Regions from separate parts of the Paenibacillus sp. FSL K6-4396 genome, predicted to be linked through region 3. Evidence: predicted binding sites of a transcription regulator. Region 3 holds the regulator's gene; each other region holds the start of a gene.
The links. The regulator Rex, encoded in region 3, represses fermentation and respiration genes when NADH is low (regulators of the CRP and FNR family bind a similar motif). The targets are predictions, from matches to a motif close to TTGTGAAATATTTCACAA.
Positions count from the first base shown of each region.

Region 1: a site for Rex is predicted at 2,698-2,715, ahead of nirB (nitrite reductase large subunit NirB). Genes of this name have one in related genera too.
Region 2: a site for Rex is predicted at 4,266-4,283, ahead of MHB85_RS15140 (cytochrome ubiquinol oxidase subunit I). Genes of this name have one in related genera too.

Region 1 is NZ_JBBOCR010000001.1:5,101,824-5,107,990, reverse strand. It holds gene nirD (nitrite reductase small subunit NirD) at 1-120, opposite strand, end outside; gene nirB (nitrite reductase large subunit NirB) at 179-2,608, opposite strand; gene MHB85_RS22490 (metal-dependent hydrolase) at 2,884-3,591, shown strand; gene MHB85_RS22485 (hypothetical protein) at 3,811-4,131, opposite strand; gene MHB85_RS22480 (M42 family metallopeptidase) at 4,313-5,386, opposite strand; gene spoVAC (stage V sporulation protein AC) at 6,036-6,167, shown strand, end outside.
Region 2 is NZ_JBBOCR010000001.1:3,483,148-3,489,314, reverse strand. It holds gene cydD (thiol reductant ABC exporter subunit CydD) at 1-1,796, opposite strand, end outside; gene MHB85_RS15145 (cytochrome d ubiquinol oxidase subunit II) at 1,811-2,824, opposite strand; gene MHB85_RS15140 (cytochrome ubiquinol oxidase subunit I) at 2,824-4,188, opposite strand; gene MHB85_RS15135 (MFS transporter) at 4,588-5,982, opposite strand; gene MHB85_RS15130 (LysR family transcriptional regulator) at 6,092-6,167, shown strand, end outside.
Region 3 is NZ_JBBOCR010000001.1:4,376,526-4,382,692, reverse strand. It holds gene dinG (ATP-dependent DNA helicase DinG) at 1-1,417, shown strand, start outside; gene MHB85_RS18880 (redox-sensing transcriptional repressor Rex) at 1,636-2,289, shown strand; gene MHB85_RS18875 (amidohydrolase) at 2,276-3,604, shown strand; gene MHB85_RS18870 (cell wall elongation regulator TseB-like domain-containing protein) at 3,623-4,153, shown strand; gene MHB85_RS18865 (hypothetical protein) at 4,454-4,981, shown strand; gene MHB85_RS18860 (AAA family ATPase) at 4,974-6,167, shown strand, end outside.

The sequences.
Region 1 (6,167 bases), 730 kb from region 3:
ATCCGATGCACGAAAGACAGCAAGCTGATGGTCCTTAATCTCAACTACTCTTCCGATTCGTGGCAGGAATTCTTCAACTACTCCGGCAGGGAAGTAGGTGCCTGATTGTTTTGTCGTCATCTAAAACCACTCCTTATCTATATTTAACATTCCGGTAGTATTAATCTTGCGAGCTTACTTATGGACGAGCCGATACTTCGATGCCGTGGAACATTTTGCTTTGGCCTTCCTCATTACGAATCGCTTTTTGCCAAGGTTCTTCCACATGCTCAAGTGCGAATTCAATCCGTTGCATCAACGCTTTGCGTTCCTCAAGATTATCCACGACAACCGAACGAATATGCTCCAGACCCATACGTTCCACCCACTCGGAAGTCCGCTCCAGATAGTTACCTGTCTCGCGGTAATATTGCATGATGGCTCCGCACAATTCAATCAACTCTTCATCTGTTTTCACTTTGCATAGGGAATCAGCAAGTCTTGCTTTAATACCGCCGTTACCACCGATAAAGATTTCCCAGCCGCCGTCGTTACCAACGATACCGATATCTTTTGTACATGCCTCTGCACAGTTCCGTGGACAGCCATTGACAGCGTATTTGAACTTGGCAGGCAGATCCAGACGTTCGAATTTCCGTTCAATCCGAGCACCCATAGCCATGGAATCCTGTGTACCGAATCGGCAGAATTGGGAGCCGACACATGTTTTGACCGTGCGCAGCGATTTGGCGTATGCATAACCTGAAGGCATATCCAGTTCAGCCCAGACTTTAGTCAGATCTTCTTTTTTGACACCAATCAAGTCGAGGCGCTGACCGCCGGTAACTTTGACTGCTTTCACATCATATTTGACTGAAACATCAGCGATGCGTTTGAGATCCGCTGGTGTAGTCACTCCGCCATACATCCGAGGTACGACCGTATACGTTCCATCTTTTTGAATATTTGCATTCATGCGTTCGTTAACAAAACGGGATTCCTTCTCATCTTCGTGTGTGTCTGGTGCAATCATGCCAAGGTAATAGTTGATTGCAGGGCGACATTTCGAACAACCCTCAGGCTGACTCCAACCCAGTACATTCATGACCTCTTTGGTCGTTTGTAATCCTTTTGCACGAATCTCAGCTACAATCTCATCCCGTCCCATGGAAGTACATCCGCATATTCCCTGTTTGGCTCCACTGCTGAAGCCGTCTCCCAGCACATATTGCAGAATCTGTTCCACAACCGGTTTACATCCACCGCATGAGCGTGTTGCACCGGTACAGGCTTTGATTTCATCTACAGTGGTAAGGCCCTGGTTTGTAATTACATCGACAATCGTGCCTTTAGTTACCCCGTTACATCCACAGACGATCTCGTCCTCGGGCATCGTTTCAACAGAGGTTGCTTTCTTATGACCACCGCAGCCTGTACCCATGAGTGAACCGTACAATTCCTCGGTCATTTCGGTTTGATTTTTAATCAGTTTCTGCAATTCGGCAGAATCCGTAATGTCACCGAAGAGAACAGCGCCGACCATTTTATTATCACGAAGCAGAATTTTTTTGTAGGTTCGTTTCCAGTCATCTTTGTGCGAAATGACCGTGTGCTCTGGGCTGTCGATGAATTCACCCGTTGAAAACACGTCTACACCCGAAATTTTCAATTTCGTAGATACTACAGAACCTTCATATGGAGCGGTCTCTACACCGCAGATATGTTTCGCGAGAATCATGCCTTGTTCGAACAAGGGGGCAACGAGGCCGTAACATACCCCGCGGTGCTCTGTACATTCCCCGACCGAATACACATTCTCAAGTGAAGTCTGCATATAGTCATTCACGACAATACCCCGGTTCACTTCCATACCGCTTTCGCGGGCTACAGTCGTATTGGGTTTAATGCCTACAGCCATGACCACAAAATCAACATTCAGAACCGTATCATCTGCAAAACGTATCCCTTCAACGCGTTCGCCGCCCAGCAGTTCGGAAGTCTGCGCACCCATCTTGAACCGGATACCCTGACGTTCGAGTTCTGCCTTCAACATGGCTGAAGCTTGTGGATCAAGCTGACGCTCCATCAGATCTTCCATCAGATGCACTACGGTAACTTCCATGCCAAGTTGTACCAACCCTTTGGCAGCTTCAAGGCCTAGCAGTCCGCCCCCGATAACGGCCGCTCGTTTATACTGCTTAGCAGCTTCCAGCATGACATTGCAATCGGCGATATCGCGGAAACCGACAACACCTTCTTTGTCATGTCCCGGTACGGGGAGAATGAAGGAGTTGGAGCCTGTTGCAATGATAATTTTGTCATAAGGAACGCGAGTTCCATCTTCAGTCACAACTTCGTGTGTCTCGGCATCGATTCGTGTAACCGTTGTGCCTGTGTGCAGCGTAATGCCGTAATCTTCATACCAGTGAAGGTCGTTCAGCACGATATCGTCCAGTGTTTTGCTTCCTTCCAGTACATAAGACAACATAATGCGGTTGTAGTTAGGATAGGGCTCTGTGCCAAAAACAGTAATATCAAATCGCGTAGTTAATTTCAAAATTTGCTCAACGGTACTGATTCCTGCCATACCGTTACCAATGATAATGAGGTTCTCTTTTTTTCCGTTCATGTGTGTATGCCTCCTTGAATAGACGCTGTACATTACTCAAAATTTTAGTGGTTTATATTTGAAATTATACAAGTAGTTGACGACAATTTATGTGATTTAATTCACTAATAAAGATAAAAGAGTCATAAATATAATAATGTGAGCCCCATCACAGAAAGTTATATTAATTTTCATACAAATAAGAAATGCGAACTATTGTTCTTATTTTGTTTTCGTTGTAAAATCGGAATTGGGCCGTATTGTTCCCGATTTCTTCGAAAGGACGTTTTTGCATCATGATGGGAAGATCCCACCTTATTATCGGGACAGGTGTGTCGCTTTCTGTTCTGCAGTTGGCCGGCATGCCGGTGACTGCGCCGGCAGTTACGGTTGCTCTGATTGGTTCGTTATTGCCTGACATTGATGAGCCAAATTCGCTGCTGGTATCCAGAGCCCTGCCTAACAGTCTGATCAGGTTGTTACAGACGATTCTGTTGCCCACAGCTGTATTTGTGTACTTCTATGTTCATGCCAAACCATGGAACCTGTTGCTTGCGATCCTCATTGCGCTTGTGTCATTCCTGCCTTCGCGTTCGCTTCGCAAAGTGTTGATGTTTGCGATTGGACTAGGGCTTGTCTTCTATGGTCATGCGTTTGCACCGTGGAACTTGATTGCAGGCAGCCTACTTATGCTGTGTACAACGCTAACTCACAGGGGACTAACGCATACCCTATATGGAACAGCCATTTGGGCCGGCTTGCTTTACAGCACGACCCAGCAGCAGGGACCGGAGATCTGGGTAGCAGGAGGTACAGCATATGCCATGCACTTGTTGGCCGATTCACTAACCAATCGGGGGATTCGTCCGTTACCACCGCTCAAGTGGCGCATACGGGTGAATCTGATGAGTACAGGGACCAAACGTGGGGCCGTTGTAGAGAATGTCTGCATTGTGCTTACTCTTATTTTGGCCTGGATTGCATTCTCACCGCTATTTCTGTAATGACCAAATACCAGTCCTGCATAAGGGCTGGTATTTCTTTTTTGTTATTTACCTGTAAGCCATGAGAGGGTAATGGGATCAAGTTGCTGTTGGAGTGCTGGATAGACTTTCAATATCGGAGGAGCCAAATACAAATAAAACAACAAGAATAAGCACAATTAACAGTTCGGCGAACCCGGTTCCGTCAAACTCGGACATGTTGCCCACCTCATTTCTTTATTAAGAATTGATTCTCTGCTGAAATGCCTGTATAACATCATTAAGCGTCATATCCCCGCCAGTTTCATCCAGGAATTGTACCAGTTTGTCTGAATTGGAGGGTGTGACCTTTTGAAGTGTTTTATATTGACCAACCAATTCTACAACCAATGTAGCCTCACGAAACAACGTGACTGCATCCACTCTCAACTTTCCGCTCACCAATAACGCCGCTACAATTAGTTCCAGATTTCTTCCTTTAAGGTTGCCATTGAGAAGGGTGTTTGCGGCATTTGTTTTTTTGGAACCTTTATTCGATTTTCCATTCCTTCTCACTGCCATAACAGGTCCCCCACTGGTTGGTGTTTGGTTATTGATCTTCCATTATCGTATATCTTATGTGGCATTCTCCATAATGTTCGACCTATTAATCTAGTTGATTAAACCCAAAAAAGAGACATCCCGGTCTGACGGGACATCTCTTTCAGGTACATCATATTTAAGGACGTTCCGTTTAACCAAACTACGCGTTATTAATTATGGTATTCATCGTTGTCCGATCCAGACCTTTGACCAGCTTCACGATCAGTTCTTTGGCCGCATCGTAGTCATCCGTATGAATGATGGAAGAAGAGGTGTGGATATAACGTGCGCAGATACCAATAACTGTTGATGGTACACCAATTCCACTCAGGTGTACTTGACCTGCATCGGTACCACCTGGTGAGATGAAATACTGCATATTGATCTGATTGGATGAAGCCGTATCTTGAACATATTCCACCATTCCGCGATGGGTGAACATACCCGGGTCAAAAATACGAAGCAATGCGCCTTCTCCGATATGTCCAAATGACTGTTTATCACCTGTCATATCATTCGCCGCGCTACAGTCAAGTGCAAAGAAGATATCAGGCTGGATCAGATTGGCCGCCGTACGTGCACCGCGAAGCCCCAGTTCTTCCTGAACCGTTGCACCAGCGTAAAGCGTGTTAGGCAGTTTTTCCTTGTGCAGCGCTTCAACCAGTTCAAGTGCAAGTCCAACGCCGTAACGATTATCCCACGCTTTAGCCATAATTTTCTTCGGGTTCGCCATCGGCGTGAATTCACAGATCGGTACGATCTGCATACCTGGGTGGATGCCCCAAGATTCTGCTTCCGCACGGTCGTCTGCTCCAATATCGAGATACATGGTGTTCAGGTCAACAGGCTTGCTCCGCTGGGACTCGTCCAGCAAGTGTGTAGGAGTAGAACCTACAACTCCGGTAATCCGACGATCAGGTGTGATGATTTCCAGTCGCTGAGACAGTACAGCCTGACTCCACCATCCACCCAGTGGACGGAATTTGACCATACCCGTTTCCGTAATGCCTGTAGTCATGAAACCAACTTCGTCAAAGTGTCCGGCTACCATAACTTTAGGACCGGATTCCTCCCCGCGTAATACACCAAATAGACTCCCCAGGCGATCCTGGACGAACTCATCGGTATAAGCGGAAAGCTTATCTTTCATCCAGCCGCGAAGCTCACGTTCAAAACCGGATGCGGAAGGAAATTCCGTCAACGTACGAAACATATCCATCGTTTTTTCATTCATGTGTCAACAACTCCTCTGTTGGTATGTATTTCAGGTCACAGTAGAACGGCTACCCGCCTGTTGTCCTTTTAAGATGTAGTTCAAAAAGTCTTTTATCTTTTTGAACATGCATACTAATATGCTGAGGACTTGTTATTTAACCACTGGTCACATTACAGTATGAACCTTGCGCAAGTGATTGTCCATGTTTATGTCACGTATTTAAGGCATATTTTGGGCGCTTACCGTGTCCAAGTTTCATGACTCTATCCGCTATAGTCGTAGTCCTGATGCCACTTCAATGAATATGAATATATGGAGGAGATGTCATCATTTTCGATGTTCTTTTTATTCAATATTTGTTTGTCTGTTTACAGGAAGGAGCTAAATATACAATGAAGCCTCCAGAAGAGGGCACGGAAAAAGTACTGTTTATCGTTCTTTTTATCTTGCTCGTGATTGTTCTTCTTTATTTATAGAGCGTATCTAAAAGTGCTCAGATCCGGCGTATTCCCATCTTGCTTTCACAACATGATCTTGTTGGAAACATATGCTGTCTGTCGCCGGATACATAACCTTCCGATGATTAACAAACAATGAATATAGGATTACACACATTGGCATTCAGCCGTAGCTTTGAACCATTTTCACATAGAGGAGGTCTTGTATCTTGCCAGCTCAATCTGCATCCGGAAGCGAAAAAAAATCGTCGTCCCTGTCCATGGATGAAAAGGAGTACAAAAAGGTCGCAAAAAAACATGAACCGCCTCGTCCAATCCTGAAAAATTGCCTCAAAGCATTT
Region 2 (6,167 bases), 890 kb from region 3:
TCCACCATCTCCGCATATTGAGGCAGGCGCGCCAGAAGTGCTTCATGATGTCCTGAATCCACCAATACCCCATTGTCCATAAACAAAATGTTGTCCGCATGTTGAATCGTATATAAACGGTGTGCCACCGTAATCATCGTTGCCGTTTTGGCTAATGCCGCAATGGATTGTTGCAGTACCCGCTCGGTGTGCAAATCCAGTCCTACGGTGGGTTCATCGAACAAAATAACAGCTGGTCGCTTCAGAAAAGCACGTGCCAAAGCAAGTCTTTGCTTTTCCCCGCCAGACAGCCCCCGGCCACCTTCACCAACAAACGTGTTCAATCCCTGCTCCAATTGTGCAACAACGCCAGCAAGTCCTGCTTCCTCTGCCGCTCGTTCAATTTCGGCTCTGGAGACGTTACGACCCGCCCCAATCGCGATGTTTTCGGCAAATGTACCTGCAAAAATATACGGGTGCTGTGTAATATAACTAACTCGTTTGAACCATGCAGCCTCATCATGGTGTGAAAGCTCACTTCCGTTAACCAGAATCGCTCCCGAATCTGGTTTCAGTAAACCGGCCATGAGATGAAGCAGCGTGGTTTTACCTGAGCCACTTTTGCCTACAATAGCAATCTGTTCTCCCGGTCCAATCAAGATCTGTCCTGTCTCAAGTCCAAAGGAATTCGGTGCGTACTGGAATCGGACATCGTTCAGTTCAATGGTTGGTGGCATTGGAATCAATTCGGCACGAGCTGTACGGATCTCTTCCGTCCTTGCAATTGTATCGACATCGGTTAATTCGCTTTGATCCGATCCTTCTTCAGGCTCCGTTTGTGTGCTCTTGATACTTGTTTCCTCAAGCATCTGTTCGACCTTGCGAATCGCCCCCATACTGGTTCGCCCGCTGTGAAAAGCCGTTCCCGTATTCTTCAACAGACTGTAAAACTCAGGGACGAGTAACAACACGAGAAAGGCCGTGTGGAAGCTCATCGATTTGAAAACCAGTAACTGAATAGCCAGTTCAAGCGCAACAATACCAATGCTTAACATCACGATCGATTCCAGCATAAACGTATTTGTAAATGCAATCTTCAAAATGCCCATGGTGGCATCACGATACCCCAGACTGCTGCGTTCAATTTCCTGCTGCTGACGTTTAGCCCGCCCGAATATTTTCAACGTAACCAGCCCTTGAAGAGAATCCAGAAACGTACCGGAAAACTCAGCCAGTTGCGCGTACTTCTCCTCGGATTTGTTCTTTGTCTTGAGCCCGACCAAGATCATGAACAGCGGGATAAACGGTGCCGTAAATAGCATAATCCAGCCTGTATTGGCGTGCTGCGTAAACGTAACGACGAGAATCAGAATCGGGATCATCGCAGCTTCCATCATACGCGGCATGTACTGACTGAAATAACTGTCGGCCTCATCCACAGCATCCAAAGCAACACTGACCTTTCCTCCCGTCTGTCCACTCAGGGTTGAAGGCATGGAAGCGCGGGTCAGGTTCTGCAACACAGATGCTCGCATATTTGTCTTGGCGCGTGCTGCCATATGCAAGCCCACTTTCCCATTACCATACGACAACAGTGAGCGTACAGCCATAACAACCAGTAATAGGACAAGCAACAGCATCACTGATGAAAAGGAAACTTTCTCTACAAAGATTCGCTGGACTGCTTCAGCCACCAAGGTGGCCTGGCTTATAATAGCTACACCAAGGGCCAGCGAAATGATCGCAAGGAGAAGTCTGTTTTTTCGTTGTAAAGACATTTGCTGCGAGATCAGATTGGATTTGCCTCTCCTTTTCATTGAACGCTCCTCCTTTATTTTTTCCCTTTGACATAATCTGCATCAAACAGGAACAGTTTGAAGACCAGGATCAGAGAAGGAATTAACAGGCACAGCCCACCGATAAACACAACCACTAGCGCAAAACCCATTGCTGGCGGTGTGGCACTGCTCTGAATCGTGATGAATGGATCAAGAATATAAGGATACTGCCCAATGCCGTAAGCGAAAAAGGCTGTGAAAAATTGCAGCATGATACATATAAAAGCTAATCCGTAACGACGACCGTTATATAACAGCCACATGGCAATCATGAAAAATGCAACGGATAGCGCCAGCAGCCACCATAAATCCATCATGTTTTGAAAATGACGCTCATTGTGTTGACCCAAATATATAAATGCAGTCAGCGCGAGAATAATGGTCGGTGTACTCCAGAACAAAGCATAGTTCCGCATGAGCTTCAATGCCGAATGATCCTCTGCCCGAGATGCATAAAATGTCAGAAATGACCCGCTAATGAACAATACCGACACGATGGCTAGACCAACGATGCTCCACGATAATGGATTCGTAAATAGTGCCCAGTAATCCAGGGAAACGGTATCTCCCTGTTTCAAAATAAAGCCACCTTCAGACAGGGTCAGTGCCACTGACAATGACGCTGGAATAAGCAACCCGGTAGCTCCGTATAAAAACAGATATACGATGTTATTTTTGGAACCATAATTCTCAAAGGCGTAGAATGACCCACGAATGGCAAGCAAAATGACGGCTATACTTCCCGGTACAAGCAGCGCGGAGCCATAATAGTAAGCAGTATCCGGAAAGAATCCAACGATGCCAATATAGAAAAAGACAAAAAATACATTGGTGATCTCCCAGACCGGTGATAGATAACGGGAGATCAGACGATTAATCAGGTGATCCTGCTTTGTCAGGCGTGCATAAAAGGCGAAGAAACCTGCTCCAAAATCAATGGAAGCTACAATAAGATAGCCGTACAAGAACAGCCAGAGTACGGATATACCAATCAATTCATAACTCATCAGGCCTGATCCCCTTTCTTGGCTGATTGATCATGCTTCTCTTTCAACCATTTCTCCATCTCAAGCTCAGCGGGATTATTATTGAACAGACGTCTCAATACGAGAACACAGATGACGCCAAGCACGATGTATAGAAGCAAGAAGACGAAAAACAAAATTCTTACACTCGGTGAAGAAGTAGCGGCCTCTTCCACTCGCATATAACCTCGAATGATCCATGGCTGCCGACCGATCTCTGCATAGAACCAACCCATCTCAACGGCCAGAAAAGCGAGCGGTGCACTGAGCGCAACCATACGAAGCATCCACTTGTTAAACTGATTTCGTTTCTTCCAGAACACAAACAGGAAGTACAGACTGGATATAGCGAGTAGAGCGAAACCTATTCCAGCCATTAGATCAAACAAATAATGCACAAGTAAGGGTGGATGCTCATCAGATGGAAATTCATTCAGCCCGGTTACCTCGGCATTAAAGTCTCCAAAGGCAAGAAAGCTAAGCACTTTCGGCAAATGAAGTGCGCCTATGATTTCATGTTCAGCATTCAGCCATCCTAATAAAATAAGATCTGCGCCGCTTTCCGTCTCGAAATGCCACTCGGCAGCTGCGAGCTTCTCCGGCTGATGTTCAGCCAAAAACTTGGCAGATACATCCCCAGCTAAGGAATTTAATAAACTGAATACCAGAACAACGGCCATCATGAGGTTCAGGCCTTTTTTGTGGTAGGCAGACACCCCTTTTCTCAACATCGCAAAAGCTGCAATTCCCGCTAACAGAGCAGCTCCTGTCAGATAAGCCGAGCTTAATACATGAAATAGTTTGGAGAACGTCGCCGTATTCAGCATCGCTTGTACAGGATTCACTGCCAAGAATTGACCTGCTTCCATGACAAAGCCTTCAGGCTGGTTCATGAATCCGTTCACTGTTGTAATAAAAACAGCAGACATGCCTGCCCCGACGACAACTGGGATGGTCAGCAACCAGTGGATATACGGATTTTTGAAACGATCCCACGTATACAAGTAAATTCCCAGGAAGATGGCTTCAAAAAAGAACGCGAATACTTCCATAAATAGTGGCAGTGCAATGACATTTCCGGCCAGTTTCATAAAATTCGGCCATACCAAGGCCAACTGCAGTGATATCGCGGTACCTGTCACGACACCCACCGCCACAGAAATGACAAAGCCTCTGGACCACCTTTTTGCCATAAGTATGTAATGGTGATCCTTCTTCCGAATGCCGATGAACTCTGCAATAGCAATCATCAAAGGTACACCGACACCAAGCGTTGCAAAAATCACGTGGAACCCGAGCGTCAAACCTGTCACCAGCCTGCTCCATAACACCGTATCAATAGCCATTCTTTGTGTTGCCTCCTTTCAAACTCTGTTCAATTTAGAAACATTCAATATCAGCTTGGGCCAAGCTCAATGCAGAGTTGCGAAAAATTTCACAAAGTTAGGTATGACGATATCTTGCCACACCTATAATGCGTTTACTCCTGTTTGCCCCCGATAATAACAAGCATTGGATGCCTATTAAAATCTGATATGGATGCACTTAAAGTACTAACCAAGCCTATTAATCAAAATTATTATATCTTTATTTTTACCTAATTCAATCAAAGACACGTGTTCTACCCTAAACGTTCAAGAAAGGATCAACTCTTTCTGACAACTTGGTGAAAAATAAAAAATACACCCAATGGAGCTATTGATTCATTGGGTGTAAACGTGCTATTGCACGGCAGATTCTCTATTTTACTTGCTTACTTGCTCCGGACTCACCGCACCTGCCTCGCGACGTACGCTCATGATGATCAGTGATGCAGCTAATACCGTAAGGATGATTCCAAGCATCTGAAATCCTGTCACATTAAATGTATCTCCCATGACGATACCAATCAATAACGATGATATGATGGTCCCCAGGTAGCGTGATGTATTAAAAATACCTGATGCGACTCCGATCATTTCTTTGGGTGTGCTTTTGAACAGAGCAGCTTGCATGCCGACCGCGTTTAAGCCGTTACTAATGCCAAATAAAGCCAAGGCAACAATGACAACAAAAATTGGAGAAGTTTCATTCATGAATGTAATGAATACAGAGCCAATGGTCATTAACAATGCTGATACGATTAAAGCTGGCCGTGATCCCGATCTGTCAATCCAGCGCCCTGCGATCGGAGCAATAATGACTGAACATAACCCCAAAGCCAGCATGCTCATTCCTGTATGAACTTCGTTGAGATGACGTACCTGCTTCAAATACGTAGGAACTCCAAAAAAAAGAGCGTAAAACAGGATGTTCACCAGCATGTATTGCACATTCACCCAAGTCATCCCGGGATAGGAGGCAAACGTTCGCAGAGGGATAAAAGGCGTGGCTGCATTTAATTCATGTCGGATAAACATGACGAGTGCGATTAACCCGATCCCCCCTGTCAGCAGATGCCATGTTGAAATATTTCCTGTGGAATTTACTGATAGTAAACCGATGAGCAGAGTCACCAAAGCTACCGTAAACATCAGGATACCTGGTGCGTCAATTAACGCGAGCCATTGCCGAATGGACATGTGACCAGAGATAGACGGAGATTGCTCGTCCTTCGGGATTGTTTTCCAGGCGAACCAAAAACTCGCCAAGACAAACGGAATATTAACGAAGAATATGCTGTGCCAGTCCCACCAATGAATCAAAACACCACCAATAAAAGGTCCAATTGCAGCCGCTCCAGAAAGGAATATCGCCAAGGTGGACAAGGCGGAGGCTTGCTTGTCAGTCACGTTCATTCTGACAATCGCCATTCCGACGGCTACCATCATGCTTGTGCCAATCGATTGAACGATCCGGAATACGATGAGCCACGAAAAACTGGGAGACCACGGAGCTAGCATGGACGATACAAAAACAATAACAAGACCCATGAGGAAGATCTTCCTGCGGCCAAACAAATCACTACACTTGCCCATGACGGGTTGAGCAACAGCACTGGCAATGTAAAATGATAAAATGATCCACGAAACGGCTGTAAAACCAAGTTGGTACACTTGTTGTAGCCTGGAGATTGCCACCGAAATCATGGAGGAATTCAACGGATTCAACATAATTCCGAGTCCAACAGCTAACATCAATCCTTTATTTCGAACGTTCATCGGTGCATCACTCCTTCTTCTGCTGTCATCTTACTTGAAAACATTCATTTATTCCAACGCATTATATGTTATGATTTGATGAACTAGAAGGAATGAAGGAATGGTGCAAATGGAACTTCTCCAACTAAAATATTTCCTGACGGTGGCCCGATGCGAACATGTTACGGAAGCTGCGGGAAAGCTGC
Region 3 (6,167 bases):
TGGAATGCATATGAAATATTTCACCTTGGTTCATACACTGACCCGCCTGTTTAAAGACAGTCGTAATGGACAGCTGCCTATGCTTCGTTCGCAGTTATCCGGGCATGAAAATTCGGTGCAATGGGGTTCCATGGTGGATCAGATGTTCCCGCTCGCTCTTGAAGTTAAGGAGCTGTGGGATCGTATGAGTGATGCCTTGTTCGGTCTGTTGCCTGAACGAAGTGATGCTTCACCGGGAGAGACGGGGCAATTTTCCCTGCGTCTGAAAGCTTCTCAGAAACCTGCAAAATGGCAGGAGTTGCAGGATCTGGAGAACCAGATCTATGTGACTCTGGGCGATTTGGTTCGCAAAGGGGACAAATTGCTGCTTGAAGTGAAAGAGGATCAGGATGATTATCAATCGGATAGTCTGATTACGGACATTACAGGATTGCTGAAAGATCTGACCACATTGAAGGAGAATCTGCGTTTCTTCATGCGTATGGATGATGCCAAAACGGTGTACTGGATGGAAGCCAGTGGTCAATTCCGCAGCAAATCTCTCCAGCTGTATGCTGTACCTGTAGATGTCAGTGCACAACTTAAGGATTTATTTTTTGATAAAAAGAAAAGTGTTGTGCTTACATCGGCTACGCTTTCGGTAGATAAATCATTCCAGTTCATGATTGAACAGCTTGGCTTGCAGGAAGCTTCCGAGAATAATCGGTTGTTAACGTCGATGCTGCCATCACCTTTCAACTATCGCGATCAGGCACTTCTGGTGATTCCGCGTGATTTCCCGAGTGTGAAGGGTAGTGTGGGTGATGCGCACTTTGTTAATATGCTGGTGCAATCACTTGCAGAGACGGCAATTGCCACGCGTGGACGCATGATGGTTCTGTTTACTTCATACAAGATGTTGCGACAGGTCTATGATCCGCTGAAGGAGGCGCTATCTGGTAACGACATCTCGTTGCTTGGGCAAGGCGTTGACAGTGGAAGCCGCTCTAAGCTGACTCGCAGGTTCCAAGATGCCAAAGCTACGGTACTTCTGGGTACAAGCAGCTTCTGGGAGGGTGTAGATATCCCGGGAGAGGCGCTAACCTGTCTCGCTATTGTGCGACTGCCTTTCCAGCCACCGAATCATCCGTTGGTGGAAGCCAAGAGTGAGTTGCTTCAGGAACAGAAGAAAAATCCATTCATGAAACTGTCCGTGCCGCAAGCGGTCATTCGTTTCAAGCAGGGATTTGGCCGGTTGGTGCGTACAGCGAAGGACAGAGGAATTGTCATTGTTTATGATACACGGGTGATTGAAGCGTACTATGGTAAATTCTTTTTATATTCATTACCTGGTCCCAAAATGGAGCATATGCTCACGGAGCAAATGGTTCCACGAATTACCGAGTGGTTAGAAAAACCTGTTAATGAACAAGAATAATGGTTGTTTTGTTCGTTATATCATTGCATGAGACTATCGTTTGGCGTTAAACTTTATTAGATATTTCCGTATCCGATTAAAGCAGTTGCACGTAAGAACTTATAACCTAAATTACAAGGAGCATTCTGTATAAAATGTCATGTTTATCTTTGAGTTTATACAGAATGCTCATCTTTTCATCTATTATTTTATCGTGGCCTTGGTAAGGGGGAGCAAGAATGAAATCGGATAAAATTTCGGAAGCGGTGGTACGACGTCTGCCTGTATACTTGCGTTATTTGAACGAGTTACATCAGCGTGAGGTGGCTACTGTTTCTTCTCAAGAGCTTGGACAGAGGCTGGATCTGAATCCGGCCCAAATTCGTAAAGACCTGGCTTACTTCGGTGATTTTGGTCGTAAAGGGATCGGGTATGATGTATCCTATTTGATCGAGAAAATTCGTCACATTCTCAAAATCGATCAGCAAATTAATGTAGCTCTGGTAGGAGCGGGTAATCTCGGTCAAGCCTTGTCCAACTACAATGCATATCTGAAAGACAACATGAAGATTGTTGCTGTATTTGATGCATATGGACCGAAGATTGGTAGTCAAATTAACAGTTTGACGGTAAAACCAATGAATGAATTGACGGAAGCGGTTAAAACAGAAAACATCCGCATCGGAATTATCACGGTTCCGGATACGGAAGCCCAAAATGTAGCCGATCAGCTTATTGAATCCGGAATCGAAGCGATTCTTAATTTTGCACCAACCATTCTAAAAACACCGCCGCATATCCGCATTCACCATGCTGACTTTACAACGGATCTGCTTAGTTTGGCCTATTACTTGGAGACTGGAAAGGACGACGAGGAAGATGACAACAAATAGATGGGTAATTCACAACGGCAAATTTGCCGTTAATGAAGGTGGCACAACATGGAACGTGGTTCAAGGATACATGGTTGTCGAGGATGACAAGATTGTGCATATTGGTGAGACATTGCCGGATGGAGACAAAAATTGTACCAAAGTGGATGGAAAAGGACTGTTCTTCCTGCCGGGTCTGATCAATACGCATGGTCATGCAGCAATGTCGTTGCTCAGAGGGCACGGAGATGATCTTGCGTTGCAAGTATGGTTGCAGGAAAAAATGTGGCCGATGGAAGCGAAAATGACTTCACAAGACGTATATTGGGGAACTTCGCTATCGGTGCTTGAAATGTTGAAAGGCGGAACTACAGCTTTCCTGGACATGTACGATCACATGGATCAAGTTGCCAAAGTTGTGGAGCAATCCGGCGTTAGAGCAGCACTGGCACGTGGTGTAATCGGGCTGTGCTCGGAAGAAGAGCAACTGCGGAAACTGGAGGAGTCGGCAGCGTTTGCACGTGAGTGGAATGGACAGGCAGATGGTCGCATTACAACTGTAATCTCGCCACACGCCCCATATACATGCCCTCCTGACTACATAGAGAAGCTTGTGCAGGTCGCGAACGACCTGAACCTTCCTCTCCATACACATATGTCTGAAACGCTTCGTGAAGTGGAGCAGAACGTGGCTGATTATGGACTGCGTCCTGTGGCACATCTGGAGAAACTGGGCTTTTTCTCACGTCCATCCCTGGTTGCACATGCTGTGCATCTGAATGACGAAGAGATTGAGATTCTGGCCCGTCATGATGTGGCTGTATCCCATAACCCGGGAAGTAACCTGAAACTTGCTTCCGGTGTTGCGCGGGTACCAGCGTTACTGAAAGCAGGAGTTACCGTGTCACTCGGAACAGACGGACCGGCAAGCAACAACAACCTGGATATGTTCGAGGAAATGAGACTGGCTGCATTGATCCACAAAGGTGTATCTGGTGACCCGACGGCTGTGCCAGCAGGCGAAGCGTTACTCCTCGGAACGTCATACGGTGCCAAATCCATTTTCTTGAACAATACCGGAGCACTTGAGGTCGGCATGAAGGCTGATTTTATCGCTCTTGACATTGAACAGGCACATTTCTATCCACATACAGACCTGATCTCACATACGATCTACTCGGCTTCTGCCAAAGATGTTGAGCACGTATGGGTGGATGGAAAACAAGTGGTCAAACACGGCGAATGTCTGACGCTGGATGAAGAACGCATTTTGCGTGAGGCTCAATTGGCATTTGATGGTCTGCTTGCTCGTAAATTGCAGGACAGAGCATCATAGGGAAAGGAAGTTCGACTTTTGAAGAAAAAAAAGAAGTGGATATGGATTTCGCTGCTTGCACTGGTTCTGATTCTGTTTGGACTTCAGCGTTATTACGTCTATGTCACGCAGGACCAGCGTAAGGAAGAAGCTCTCGCTATACAGGCAGCACAGAAGCAACTGGGCATTACATCCTATGATGAATTGCGCAAGTACATCTGGGGAGATAAAGAAGGCTCAGACAACATCTACTGGACCCTGATCGGCAAAAATAAGGATAACCAGGATGTTATGGTCTGGGTTAAATTCGATGCAAACAATGAACCGGCTAAGGGTGCAAACGCTGTACACAGTGAGCTGCTGCAGAATGGCATGTCCGAAGCGCAGATCCGCAATCGCTTCAGTTCTGAAGTTCCTGCCGGCGAGATTAAACGAATCATGCCCGGAGTTGTGAATGGAATATATGTGTGGCAAGTGTATTATAAAGACGGTACGCATAACCACTATCGCTTTTATCGTTTTAGCAATGGAGAACAGGTGGACCTGGTCTACACACTCCCGAACAGCTAGTACAAATAGAGTGACATAACTAGAGAATTAGAGAAATGAAAGAACCGGCAGACGGATATCCGACTGAACCGGTTCTTTGTGTTGCCTGTAAACATTTTTGATTTAAATAGTTAAAATTAATAATTTATTCATATTTTCGCCTTCGAAAATGTATATACGATGTGATATACTCAGTTATGTACTCAAAGTTACATTCAAAACAAATAATCCTGTCGAAATTATCGCAGGAGTCAATGTGCACATATTCGTATATACCAATAAGCCAGTAGGTTGGGCCAAAATCTGGGAGGGGTAATTCACTTGAAGCTAAAAGTATTGCCTATTGCTTTAACTGCCGTCATTTCAGCCGTTGTGTTGTTTGGAGGTTGGTTTGTATATCGTCAGGTGGTTGTGCAGAATCCGATTGAAAAAATGGTAACCCAGTACGATGGAGTCAATGACGTTCAATTAACTATTAACCGCAATGACGTACAATTGAAACTGGATCTGCAACCGGATGTTGATTTGGGCAGACTGGTACAATATATTCACAAAGAAGGACAGACGGTGATTGGTTCACGCTCGTTAAAGCTGGATGTTGTGGATCATTCCAACGAGGCGCTTGAGAACTGGTGGGGTGATGCCATGTTTACCGTAGCCCAGGCGATGGAGAACAAGCAGTACACCGAGATTACACCAACGTTGTCGAAGATGGCGACGAACGGGATTAAAGTGAATACAGCTATGGATGACAACAATGTATATGTCAGTCTCAGTGACGGAGATGCCAGCAAGTTTATTATTCTGCCGCGTGTGCCCGGTCAGATAGGAGTGTGGCCTAATGCCTAAATGGACAAAAGAAGTTGCCATCGGATTTTTTCCTGTGTTGATTATTTTCCTTGCGTTTACTGGTGTTAATATTGTTCCGATTCTTATTGCGGCGGCGGTTGTCGGTGGTCTGCTGTTCATGATGCAAATGCGCGGCGGGATTACAGTAGGCGCTGCACAGGAACGTAAACGGAAGAAGAAAGGACCTTCGAAGCTTACTTTTGAAGAAATTGGAGGTCAGGACAGTGCCAAGCAGGAATTGCGTGAAGCACTTGACTTTCTCATCAAACATGAAGAAATTCGGAAGTTCGGAATTCGTCCGTTAAAAGGGATCTTGCTGACGGGCCCTCCAGGGACAGGGAAAACGTTGATGGCCAAGGCTGCTGCCCATTACACAGATTCTGTATTTGTAGCAGCATCGGGTAGTGAGTTCGTGGAAATGTATGTTGGTGTGGGTGCCAGCAGAATTCGGGATTTATTCAAGGATGCGAGAACCCGTGCTACCAAGGAAAATAAGGAAAATGCCATTATATTTATCGATGAGATTGATGTCATCGGGGGTAAACGTGAAGGTGGTCAACAGCGCGAGTATGATCAGACTCTGAATCAGCTCTTGACGGAGATGGATGGAATTTATTCTTCTGAGACACCTCGAATTCTGGTTATAGCTGCAACGAACCGCAAAGAAATGCTGGATAGTGCCCTGACACGTCCGGGACGTTTTGACCGTCACATTCAAGTGGACTTGCCCGACAAAAAGGGCAGAAAGCACATTCTTGAACTGCATGCGGTGAACAAACCTCTGATGGAGGAAGTTAATCTGGAGAAGACAGCCGAGGAATCATATGGGTTTTCCGGTGCGCAGCTTGAAAGTGTTATGAACGAAGCAGCAATATACGCCATGCGGGACGGGCTGTTACACATTGAACAACGGCACTTGTCCCTGGCTATTGATAAAGTCATGATGGGTGAGAAGACGGACCGTGAGTCCAGTGTGGAAGAGAAGAAAAGGGTTGCCATTCATGAATTGGGACATGCCATTATGGCTGAACTCGTTCGTCCAGGCAGTGTTAGTCAGGTGGCACTTAGTCCGCGTGGTCAGGCGCTGGGATATGTACGTCACAACCCGCAACAGGAACAGTTCCTCTATACGAAGCGTTTCCTGGAAGAGCAGATCATGATTGCACTCGGAGGAGCCGCTGCGGAG